One region of the Neptuniibacter sp. QD37_11 genome, then DNA from elsewhere that is predicted to be linked to it. Evidence: predicted binding sites of a transcription regulator. Region 1 holds the regulator's gene; each other region holds the start of a gene.
The links. Region 1 encodes LexA, which represses DNA repair genes until DNA is damaged. Its sites were predicted from a motif close to TACTGTNTANNTANACAGTA; they were not measured.

Region 1 (4,219 bases):
ACTTCCCTGTTCTAAAATTGGCAATAACATTGCCGAAATTTCTTCATTATGGTCATCAGGGTTTCCTGGATCGGTTTTCATTGCAGGGACATGCAATTCGGCCGCATTTTGAAAATCAAATGGACTCATAAATATATTACAAGGACTATCCGTTGGTATGCCAAGATCAGCATATAGTCGATCAAACCGCCCTAGTGCGGTTAGCGTAGCCGAAGTAATAACAGCACCGTAGCAGTTTTTCCAAAGGTGCTCTTGTAAGGTTTCCGCCGCTGACACTGGGCTACTGCAACACTCAATATCAATGCCATCATTACCATCTACTTTAACGATCCAGCGGGCCGTCGGGAGTCCTGATGTCGAATCAGATACAGCGTAAGAATTAGCTAACCAATACATCGATTGCATACGGGATAAAAGCACACCCATCTGCGGATACCAAGTTTCACAGATAGCTAGGGGCAGATCGGCTAACTCACCATCCATTCCTTCTTTCAGAAGATCAACAATCTGCTCAAATTTTAAAACGACTCTCTCTGCAGCCTGAGCAAAATTGTGAAAGGACAACTGTAACGGTTCAGGAATCATACCTTGCGCAAAACGATAGCGATCACTTGGGCCTTGGAGTTTATCTTCAAGTATTTGATTTAATAGAAGTTGGACTTCCTTCAAGGAATTTTCCATATCTGCAAAAGGGTTAGCTAACTTCTCGATATAATTTCGAAGTACTATGTGATCAGACGCGTCATTCAATAATTTATTGAGGCTGCGTGTTGCTTTGCTCATCCAACGGATACTGGATTTAACACGTAAGCTATAAGAAAAATGCCCCGTAGTTTTAGTGCCTAGGTGATGGCCTTCATCAAAGACATAGATGGTATCTTCCGGCGGCGACAGAATAGCGCCGCCTCCAAGAGAGAGATCAGCTAAAACAAGATCATGGTTGGCAACTATCAGATCCCATTTATCCAACTCTTGTCTAGCCTTAAAGAATGGACAGATTGAAAAGTTACTGCAGCGACGATTTGTACACTGCATATGATCGCTAGTAGACAACCGCCAAACAGCATCAGGCACTGTATTCTTTAAAGCATCCCTATCGCCATCCCACTCACCCGAGGCATAGTGACTAAGTAGAGATTTAACCTCATCAATATCTGAGGTCTGAAGTTTTTGAGCTACTTCATCTTCATACAATGCAATTTGGCCTAATTCATTCTGTTGCTCCAATATTTTCTCTGCATTGGAAATACAAAAATATCGTCCTCGGCCTTTAGCTAAACCATAAGTAAGATTGATTCCGGCATCGCTAATCAGCTGTGGAAGGTCTTTAAGAATAAGCTGTTCTTGAAGGGCAACTGTTGCTGTAGAAACAACAACTTTCTTTTTTCGTTGCTGGGCTATAGGAACAGAAGCCAAAAGATAGGCCATCGTCTTACCCGTACCAGTACCAGCCTCCGTGACGCAGATATGCTGACCACCGGTCCTTTCGCCTTCAGAATTGGCAGTAATAGCGCCCAAAGTTTTCGCAACCTCAGCAATCATCAATTTCTGGCCATAGCGAGACTTCAATCCTCTGTTATTGAGAAAAGTACTGTAGGCCTGCTGTATTGTTTGCTTGAGCTGCTTATCTAACAAAACCGTATTCCATCGAAAATCTAGCCGCGATTCTAACAGTTATGACAGTTTAATAACAAAAATACTGTATAAAAAAACATAAGTTGCTTTACAAACCCAAAATACTGTATAAAAATACACGTACTGTATAAACAAACAGACAAGATCATGAAGCTGACTAAACGACAAACGGAAGTTCTGGATTGCATCAAGCGTCACATTGGCGATACCGGCTACCCACCTACTCGCGCAGATATTGCCCGCGATTTAGGGTTTAAATCAGCTAATGCAGCTGAAGAACACTTGAAAGCGCTGGCAAAAAAAGGCGCTATAGAAATTATTCCGGGTACTTCACGAGGTATCAGAGTACCTGAATTGGAAGAGGAAAATAGCGGCCTACCGATTGTTGGTCAGGTAGCAGCAGGATCGCCAATACTTGCTCAAGAGCATGTTGAAGATCACTGCACAATCTCCTCTGACTTCTTCCACCCTAAGGCGGATTATCTCTTAAGGGTGAAAGGTAGCAGTATGAAAGATGTAGGCATCATGGACGGTGATCTACTGGCAGTACACCAATGCCAAACAGCAAAGGATGGGCAGATTGTAGTCGCTCGAATAGAAGATGAAGTTACCGTAAAACGCTTCAAGCGTGAAGGTAACATCGTTTATCTAATTGCTGAAAATGAAGAGTTTGAACCGATTGTAGTGGATTTAAACGAACAACCACTGGCAATAGAAGGTTTAAGCGTCGGCGTTATTCGTAGAGGTAACTAACCATGATGGCATTTCACGCGAACCAAACAACAGCAATCATGCAGAGCACATCTGCAAATGAAAAAATTTTCACTAAGCAAAAGCCAGCTAATCAGCTTGCAGGTACGATGACTGAAATCGTTGTCCAAGATGAGAATTTTTCTAACATCCCAATGTTGATGCCATTGCTTGCACAACTAAGTCAGGATGATCGCTGGTTTGTGTGGATTGCTCCACCTGTGTTATTACCGAAAAACCTTCTGATTGAGGCAGGCATTGATCTGACTAAAGTCATTCTGCTCAACCCAGATAACAAACATAGTACCTTTGAGCTTGCTAAACAGGCGCTAAGCACAGGCACTAGCCACGCTGTAATATCATGGCCTGGATACTTAAATGATGAAGAATTTAACGACTTAGAAAGTGCCGCTAAGAAAGGACAAAGTCACGGAATTATAATTAGACGCCGTCAACATAGTTAAGTATTAGCTTCCATTTTTGTAAAGGCGCCTAGTTAAAGTATCATCACCCCAATAATGAGCTTTATCTGAGAGAAGCTCATTATCAGAGATTGCTTAATGAATAGTTGGAGGGATCTCTTCTTCAGGCTCTTGTTCTAAACCCACCCCAGATTCCGCCATCATCTGGATGCCTGCGGTTAACATAACGCGAGCGACATCTAGATATTGATCACTTAACTGTTCTTTAAGTGCATCTGAAAAATTAACTTTAATCATCGGCTCTTCATCGCTGTCCATATTCCGGATTGCTAGGCCACCTTCATCAAGTTCTATTATTTCAAGCACGGTCTCGGGTGTTAGTCCTGACACTTAATTTACCACTCTTGCATGCCTTCTCTGAGGCGATTAACTAATTCCGACAGTGAATCAAACCAAGTTTGATACTCAGTAATGATTTCACCATCCTCTGCATGATCAGGATTGATCTGCAGCACATGTATTTCAGAAACACTGTTAGTTTCAGTCACTGCTTGTTTGGCATCTGAACCATGCCAGCAGGCTTCATAAGCGGACATCATTTTATGCAACCAAGATGAATCATCGGATTCTAGGTTGTTTAACTGTGTCAACTCAGGGCTTTCGACGCCGGTCTGGGCCATTTCCGCAGCTAACGCACGATAGCCTTGAAAGCTTTCCGTATCGACTTTATACCATTCAGCAATTTCGCGTAAAAAAGCATCATAGGCTGACGTCAGGTGGAACAACACTGATTCGTTATAAGACTCTATCAATGCATGCTTGCTCCAACTGGTGTCATCTTGCGCTTTTTTAAGCTGTTCTAGATGAAGTCGTGTAAAGCTCAACTTCTGATTCGTGCGTGCCTGATATATACCGCTCATGAAATCCCCGATTATTTCTTCTTCGCTTTTTTACGGGTCTCTTCTTCGACCCATTTACCATCGCGATAGAATGCACGCCAACCAGTCGCTTTACCATTGACCTCGGTCATAACGTACTGCTCTTTAGTCTTTCTGCTATAGCGAATGACACTCAAGTTTCCATCTGAGTCATTCTTAGGCGCACTGAACAGGAATTCATATTTCGGATCAATCTCAGACTGATGCGGCAGTATTTCAACAATTTTCGGGGCACGTGTTTCTCTGTTTCTAGGGAACTGACTTGCTGCCAAGAACAAACCAGATGCTCCATCACGCAGGATGTACGTATCCTCTACCTTTTCGCACTGAAGCTCAGGCATTGGAACAGGATCCATCTTAGGTGGCGCAGGCTCTCCGTTTTTCAACAACTTACGGGTATTTTTACACTCAGTGCAACCGAAGTATTTACCAAAGCGACCGGTTTTAAGTTGCATCTCAGCTGAGCATTTATCA
Region 2 (4,219 bases), 280 kb from region 1:
CCCCAGAAATCATACCTGGTCGACCACCAATAGTGGCAGTAATCAGTCCGACCATAAACGCTGCATATAAGCCAACTAATGGCTCAACACCAGCTACAAACGCAAAAGCTACAGCTTCAGGTACCAGCGCCAAAGCCACTGTCAAACCTGAAAGTAGGTCGCTTTTTAGCGATTGTGTCTTAGACACAAGCAATTGGATCATTTATCACCTCGGGTAGACACTGGTTCTTTTTTGACCAGACCGTGTAAAAGCGCGCGAGTATAGCAAAAGCAATGGCTAATTTCAGGGATCAGGGGCGAATAATCCCTAATAGTTTCTTTCTCAATAAAGAAATGTTCGCAGATGCAATATCACCCGCCAATTTGGAAAGTTCCGGAAGATCTTTAACCTCTTGAATATCAATCAATTCAGACAGGTTTTTCCAAGCATAAGGCAAATTATCGCAATGCGACATCATGCCGCCATCTTTATCTATCGCCAGATACCTTACTCGACCAATGCCAGCAGCGAGTATTCGGGCACAGCACATAGGGCAAGGTTCTAAGGATGTCAGTAACATTAAACCTGATCTAGCGGAATAATCAGGATATAGTAGTTCAAACTCATCGATCACACACATCTCAGCATGGGCAGAAGAGTTAAAGCCATTAGAGAAAACCTGATTTCCAGCTTCTGCCAAAATATCGCCTTCTCGACTGATCAGTAGAGCCCCAACACCATAGTTACCTTTGTCAGTGGCATCCATAGCTAATTGGCAACAACGTAACGCCCAACCTTCTATGCCACATCTGTATTCATGGCTATAAGTAGCTAAACGTACCCTTAAATTATCGATGCTTACTTCACTATCAGACATATCGCCCCTAGGCATATCCATCTACTGAATAATGTTGCCTAGTATGGATTAAATTAAAGCAAAAGGTCTAATTACGAAAAGTCGAGAAGATTTAATTGCTTAGGTTGCTGATCTAGTAGAGGTTTTAATTTATAACCGACACCGAGTAATCGCACAGGTCGCCCTCCCCGATTAAATGCATCAATCAGTAGTTGGCGAAAATGAGCTAAATCCGGGATTGCGACGGCATGCTCCGCCGTAGTTTGGATGAAATCAAAAAATTTAACTTTAACAATCACGCCTGTGATTTGTTTATCCTTGCCGTGCTTTGCAAACCTTTCAGCTAACTCCTCTAATAAGGTCGGTAGCTTTTCTAAGCAAGCTTCTACATCACCTAGATCATTTGCATAAGTATGCTCAACACTGATCGATTTTCTTATACGGCTGGTCTGCACAGGCCTATCATCAATACCTCTAGCTAGCTCAAACAAACGCTTTCCAAACTTTCCAAAGCGCTCAACCAACTCAGCCAATGAACGTTTTCGAAGATCCAAACAGGTAGAAATACCCATCGACCCGAGTTTCTCTGCAGTTTTCTTGCCTACACCGGAAATTTTATCTACCGATAAGTCATCTAGAAATGCTGTGATTTGAGCAGGTTTGACAACATATAAACCATCAGGCTTATTCCAATCACTGGCAATTTTGGCAATAAATTTATTCGGGGCAACGCCTGCAGAGATAGTAATACCTACTGTTTCTTTCACCCTCTGGCGGATCTCTTCCGCAATATAAGTCGCACTTCCCTGGCAAAGATCAGTTCCCGTCACATCTAAGAAAGCCTCATCAAGAGATAACGGTTCAATGATATCGGTATAGTCTCGAAAGATATCCATAATCTGTCGAGAAGCTTCGCGGTACTTATCCATGTTGCCATGTATGACGGTGAGATCAGGGCACAACTTAAGGGCCTGAGCGGTCGCCATAGCCGAGCGCACTCCATATTCACGGGCGGGATAATTACAGGTTGCGATGACTCCACGACGAGAGGGATCACCGCCAATCGCCATAGGTATTTGCTTTAGTGCTGGGTTATCTCTCATCTCAACCGCAGCAAAAAAGCAATCACAGTCACAATGAATGATTTTTCGTTGCATAAAAACAAATACTGTTTATTTATACAGTTATATTATTTTCATTTGATCGAAAAATCAAAATTCTTTGCTAAGCTGAAGATTAAAGGCTTTAGGAATTCTGGGTAGCTCTCTCTCTTCCTCTATTCAACTACCCAGAATTCCTCCTTAAACTAAACCCGAGAATTCCTATGGACAACGATCCTCACGGTTCCAATACCCGTTCAGGAAAAGACAGACGAGAACTCAAGGACAGGCGAGCCGAAATCAGGTTTGAACCTGATAATCCCAATCGTCGCCAAAATCCAGGACGCAGACAGGAGGATGGTGATCTTTGGACTAAAGCCTTGAAAGAGAATGACACTAGTGGCGATTAGCAACCTGTCATAAAATCGTAAAGCAATCGTCAAAGGTTGGTCATACTCCCTCCCTATATTTTTACGTTATGAACATACGTGAAAATACTTCCCAGCCAGAAACGCCTGTCCTAAACGTAGAACAAGCGGTCATTAATAAATTTCCTGATTTCGACACAAAACCAACACCTTTTAAGCGTTCAGCACTGCATATGCTGCGTAAGTTGGTTCATGAAAAAGAGATCAATACCTTCTTAGCCAAAAATAAAGATGCCCATGGTTTTGAATTTATTGATCGCGTCTTGGATTACTTTAATTTTGGTTACAGTATCAGTAATCACGATCGAGCCAACATTCCCTCATCTGGACGAGTAGTAATCATTGCTAATCACCCACTAGGTGCACTCGATGGTTTATCACTGCTAAAACTGGTTGGTGAGGTTCGTAGAGATGTAAAAATTGTCGCTAACGATGTTCTAATGAACTTTGACCCTATCAGCAATCTATTTCTACCTGTTGATAACTTAAATGGGAATACACGTAAAAAGAACATAGAGGGTATTGTTGATGCCCTAAGGCAAGAACAAGCTGTTATCGTCTTCCCTGCCGGTGAAGTTTCACGTGCAGGGATTACAGGCATCAAAGACGATAAATGGAACAGTGGTTTTCTACGTATTGCTCGCAAAGCCAATGCACCAATCCTACCGGTGTTTATTGGGGGTAAGAACTCACCACTTTTCTATAGCGTTTCTTATTTGAACAAGAACTTCTCCACCATCATGCTGGCCCGAGAAATGTTCAAGCAATACTCAGTGACGATCCAGATAAAAGTTGGTGAAGCGATTCCTTACAGCCAAATCGATGCCGTTCCAGTATCCACAGCAGAAAAAACCAAGCTGCTTAAAAAGCATCTCTACAGGATTGCCAAAAATAAGAAACCGCTTTTTATCACAGAGAAAACCATAGCACACCCTCAAGACCGCCAAAGCATCAAACAAGAACTGCGCGATGCTGAACTACTCGGTGAAACCGCTGACGGCAAGAAGATCTACTTATTCGACTTTATTAAAGATTCGGCAGTGATGCATGAACTTGGTCGTTTAAGAGAGATAGCCTTCCGCTGCGTTGGTGAAGGCACAGGCACAAAAAAAGATCTCGATCACTATGATCAGTACTACCGCCACATCATCCTCTGGGATGAAGAAGAGTTGGAAATTGTTGGAGCTTATCGATTGGCAGAAGCAGCTAAGCTGAAAGAGCAACCTGAAAAGGCACTCTACAGCAGCGACCTTTTCCAATATAACGATGAGATGCAGCCCTATTTCTCACAAGGTATCGAACTTGGTCGTAGTTTTGTACAACCCAAATATTGGGGAAAGCGTAGTTTAGATTATCTCTGGTATGGGATTGGTGCGTACCTTCGCAAACACCCCGAAATTCGCTATATGTTTGGCCCAGTCAGCCTAAGCAATAATTATCCTAAGGCTGCAAAAGATATGTTGGTTTGGTTTTATCGTCATTACTTTGAGGATAGTGAGAACCTCGCTAGTTCCGTTTCCCCATATGGAATCGACGACGTTACTGAAGAGCATATGAGAAGCCTCTTCTGTGGAAACAATTACAAAAGTGACTTCAGTATCCTAAAAGAGCAATTAGAGTTTATGGGTGTAAACGTCCCAACACTTTATAAGCAATACAGCGAACTGTGCACTGAAGGCGGTGTTCGTTTCCTAGATTTCGGTGTAGATCCAGACTTTAACTACTGCATCGATGGTCTAGTTTTAGTGGATATAAGCTACGTCAAAGAAAAGAAGCATAAACGCTATATTGGTGTGTAAGACAAAACCTGAATGGTTTGGTTTACGCTCTTTAAACTTTAAGGGTGTAAACCACA
Region 3 (4,219 bases), 730 kb from region 1:
GGGTAATTAGCGCTGCTTGGCGCATATAGGTAGATTTACCGCCCATATTTGGGCCTGTAATGACGAGCATCTTCCGCTCAGTATCTAGGTCTAAATCATTAGCTACAAAGGGTTCAGCCAACACCGTTTCTACTACAGGGTGACGGCCGCGCTGTATTTTAATTTGTGGTATATCTGTCAGTGTTGGTGGTACGTAATCTAGCGTTGTTGCACGTTCCGCAAGGTTTGCTAGGACGTCCAGCTCTGCGATAGCGGCAGCTGAATCTTGCAGATCAGCCAGCTCTTCAGCAATCGTTTCAATTAGTTCTTCGTAAAGCGCCTTTTCACGGGTTAGCGCTCGGCTTTTTGCTGATAGGGCTTTGTCTTCGAACTCTTTCAGCTCCGGCGTAATATAGCGTTCAGCATTTTTAAGGGTTTGGCGGCGAATATATTCAGCTGGTAATTCGGCATTTTGTGCTTTTCCTATCTCAATAAAATAGCCGTGCACGCGATTGTAGCCTACTTTCAAGGTGGCAATGCCGGTACGATCTCGTTCTTTCTGTTCTAGCTTTAGTAGGTATGCACCTGCATTTTCACTAATGCCACGTAGTTCATCGAGTTCAGCATCATAGCCATCAGCAATTACCCCCCCTTCACGAATGACTACCGGCGGGTTTTCTATCACTGCCTTGGTTAGCAGCTCTGCCAAGTTTGGAAATTCTGAGATTTGCTCAGATAACTCGTTCACTAACGGAGCATTGGCTGCTTCGATCTGTTGCTGAAGCAAAGGTAAGGAGTTAAGTGATGTCTTTAATCGTTCCAAATCGCGCGGGCGTGCTGATCTGAGTGCGATACGAGCTAAGATGCGTTCGCTGTCACCGATGAGTTTGAGTGTGCTTTGAATCGTTTCGAAGTGATAGTTATCAATCAACCACTGAATAGAGGTTTGTCGTGCACATAGTGTTGCTCTGTCTTGAATCGGGCGGTGTAGCCATCGTCTTAACAGACGGCTTCCCATGGGTGTGCGGCATTTATCGATAACTTTGGCGAGCGTGTTATCAAAACCGCCCGATAAGTTTTGATCAAGTTCTAGGTTTTTACGTGTCGCTGCATCCAGAGCTACACAGTCATTATGCTGTTCAATCTGAATGCGTCTGATATGAGGTAGTGAGGTGCGCTGGGTTTCTTTCGCATACTGTAATAAGCAACCCGCAGCAGTTGTTGCGACCGATAGGTGATCGCAACCAAAGCCACTTAGATCTTTGACTTTAAATTGTTGGCATAAAAGATCATTGGCGGTGTCTGTTTCAAAGTGCCAAGGGGATTGCGGACGCAGGCCTTTGCGTTGGCTTAATACGTTATGTAATTGGCTATCTTCATTGTAGAGTGTTTCAGATGGACGTAAACGCTCAAGCTCGCTCATAAGGGTGTCTTGATTATCAATTTCCATCAGGCTAAAACGACCCGAAGCGATATCTACAATAGCCAACCCGTAAGTGTCGCAAGACTGATTAATAGCTACCAGTAAGTTGTCTCTATTTTCATCAAGAAGTGCTTCATCACTGACTGTGCCTGGAGTGATGATTCGAGCCACCGCGCGTTCTACTGGCCCTTTGCTTGTGGCTGGATCTCCTACCTGTTCGCAAATAACTACGGATTCGCCTGCACGAACAATCTTACCTACATAGTTCTCTGCTGCATGGTATGGGATACCCGCCATAGGGATAGGCTCGCCGCCAGATTTGCCGCGGGCGGTAAGAGAGATGTCTAACAGATCCGCAGCTTTTTTAGCATCGTCATAAAACAGCTCATAGAAGTCACCCATCCGATAAAACACCAATTGATCAGGGTGTTGTGCTTTGATGCGTAGGTATTGCTGCATCATTGGGGTGTGAGTAGTTGCTGCTTGTTTGGTCATAGAGATATTAATTACTAAATGATGATATAAAGAGTTGTTACGCAAACTTAACTTGAGGCATTGTACGGTAAATAAAGCGGCTTAAATAGTTTGAATAGGGTGGATCAGTATGCAATTACCGCTGACGGATATTGCTGAAAAATTACAGACAAATAATTTGTTTATCGCAACAGCTGAATCATGTACCGGTGGTTGGATTGCGCAAGAGATTACTGCGATCCCAGGTAGTTCTGCTTGGTTTGATTGTGGCTTTGTCACTTATAGCAATGCGTCAAAACAGAAGATGCTTGGGGTATCAAAAGATACCTTAGAGCAAAATGGAGCAGTGTCTGCCGAGGTGGTTGCTCAAATGGCAGAAGGGGCTCTCAAGAATAGTGGTGCGCATATAACTGTAGCGACCAGTGGTATTGCTGGGCCGGCTGGTGGAAGTAAAGAGAAGCCTGTGGGTACTGTATGGTTTGCTTGGGCTGAGCAAGGTAAACCTGTTAGAACAAAAAAATGCTGTTTTGATGGTGATCGTGAATCAGTTCGAAAACAAGCAGTTAGCGTAGCGTTAGAAGGGATTTTGCAGAACTTATCTGATTGAGGGTTGCAATCCGGAAAACTTGTGAAATAATACTGTCCATACATACAGTGTTTTGCGCAGTAATTAGATGCGCACAATATGAATTTAGAGAAAGTAGGGTCGAAGATGGACGCAAATCGCAAAAAAGCATTAGACGCAGCGTTAGGTCAAATTGAAAGGCAGTTTGGTAAAGGCGCAGTGATGCGTATGGGGGATCAGCCTCGTGAAGCGATTCCATCTGTTTCTACTGGGTCTCTAGGTCTGGATATCGCGCTTGGTATAGGCGGATTGCCGTATGGTCGTATCGTTGAAATTTATGGTCCTGAGTCATCTGGTAAAACAACTCTGACATTACAGGTTGTAGCGGAAGCTCAGAAGCAGGGTAAAACCTGTGCCTTTGTTGATGCTGAGCATGCGCTAGATCCTATTTATGCAGAGAAGCTAGGCGTTGATGTAGATAGTCTTCTGGTTTCACAGCCGGATACAGGTGAGCAGGCGCTAGAAATTACAGATATGCTAGTTCGCTCTAACGCAGTTGATGTAATCATCGTCGACTCTGTAGCTGCTTTGACGCCGAAGGCAGAGATCGAAGGTGATATGGGTGATTCCCATGTTGGTCTTCAGGCTCGTTTGATGTCTCAGGCGCTACGTAAGTTGACGGGTAATGTTAAGAGCTCTAACTGCTTGTTGGTATTCATTAACCAGATTCGTATGAAGATTGGGGTTATGTTTGGTAATCCTGAGACAACTACCGGTGGTAACGCGCTTAAATTCTACTCATCTGTTCGTTTGGATATTCGCCGAACTGGTGCAGTTAAGAAAGGTGATGAGGTCGTTGGTAACGAGACGCGTGTGAAGGTTGTTAAGAACAAAGTTTCACCGCCGTTCCGTCAGGCTGAGTTCCAGATTATGTATGGTGAAGGTATCTACCATATGGGCGAAGTTATTGATCTAGGTGTTAAAGAGGGCTTAGTTGATAAATCGGGTGCTTGGTATGCTTACAATGGCGATAAGATTGGGCAAGGTAAGGCCAATGCATCTAAGTTCTTGGAAGAGAATCCTGAGATTGCGAATGAAATCGAAACAGAACTTCGTAATCGCTTGCTTTCGACACCTGCACCGAAAGAAGACGATGCTGAAGATAAAACTGAAAGCCTTGATCTGATTTAAGGCGCTAAGCTAGCACAGGAAAACCTCCGTCTATAGATGGAGGTTTTTTCGTTTTAAGAGGGTTGGTTATGGATGAGAGTCCTAATAAAGAAGCATGGAGCAAGGCAATTCAGTTACTGTCACGGCGCGAATATTCTTATAAAGAACTAAGCCAGAAGCTTGCTCGTAGTATTGAGGGGGCAGATATAGATAGTGTATTGCAAAGCCTAGAAGAGGACGGGTACTTATCTGATCAACGCTTTTGTGAAAGCTTTGTACGTATGAGAGTGGGGCAAGGTCATGGTCTTATAAGAATCCGGTTTGATTTAAAACAGAAGGGTATAGCTTCGGAATTGCTGTCTAGTTGCTTAGAGGATTTAGAGATAGATTGGTTTGTCCAAGCTGAGGAGCTTTACCGGCGCAAATATAGAGAGCCTCTAGCGGATAAGGACTTTAAAGAGCGCAGTAAGCGCATGCGATTTATGAGTCAGCGCGGATTTTCCATAGATGAGATTCAGTTTGCGATAGAGCAAGTTGCGAATGATGAGTATTAAAATTTTATCGTTATATATTTCAAAGGGTTAGGTTTTTAGTTGCCGGCAGTTAAG

Region 2: a site for LexA is predicted at 2,003-2,022, ahead of dinB (DNA polymerase IV). Genes of this name have one in related genera too.
Region 3: a site for LexA is predicted at 2,514-2,533, ahead of recA (recombinase RecA). Genes of this name have one in related genera too.

The regions. Positions count from the first base shown of each region.
Region 1 is NZ_CP180552.1:2,301,737-2,305,955, forward strand. It holds gene dinG (ATP-dependent DNA helicase DinG) at 1-1,635, opposite strand, end outside; gene lexA (transcriptional repressor LexA) at 1,780-2,388, shown strand; gene ACMXYT_RS10595 (cell division inhibitor SulA) at 2,391-2,849, shown strand; gene ACMXYT_RS10600 (hypothetical protein) at 2,943-3,197, opposite strand; gene ACMXYT_RS10605 (DUF6586 family protein) at 3,203-3,727, opposite strand; gene topA (type I DNA topoisomerase) at 3,739-4,219, opposite strand, start outside.
Region 2 is NZ_CP180552.1:2,581,653-2,585,871, forward strand. It holds gene ACMXYT_RS11950 (SulP family inorganic anion transporter) at 1-202, opposite strand, end outside; gene ACMXYT_RS11955 (nucleoside deaminase) at 291-857, opposite strand; gene dinB (DNA polymerase IV) at 929-1,993, opposite strand; gene ACMXYT_RS11965 (lysophospholipid acyltransferase family protein) at 2,415-4,163, shown strand.
Region 3 is NZ_CP180552.1:3,033,906-3,038,124, reverse strand. It holds gene mutS (DNA mismatch repair protein MutS) at 1-1,897, opposite strand, end outside; gene pncC (nicotinamide-nucleotide amidase) at 2,007-2,483, shown strand; gene recA (recombinase RecA) at 2,589-3,632, shown strand; gene ACMXYT_RS14210 (regulatory protein RecX) at 3,701-4,165, shown strand.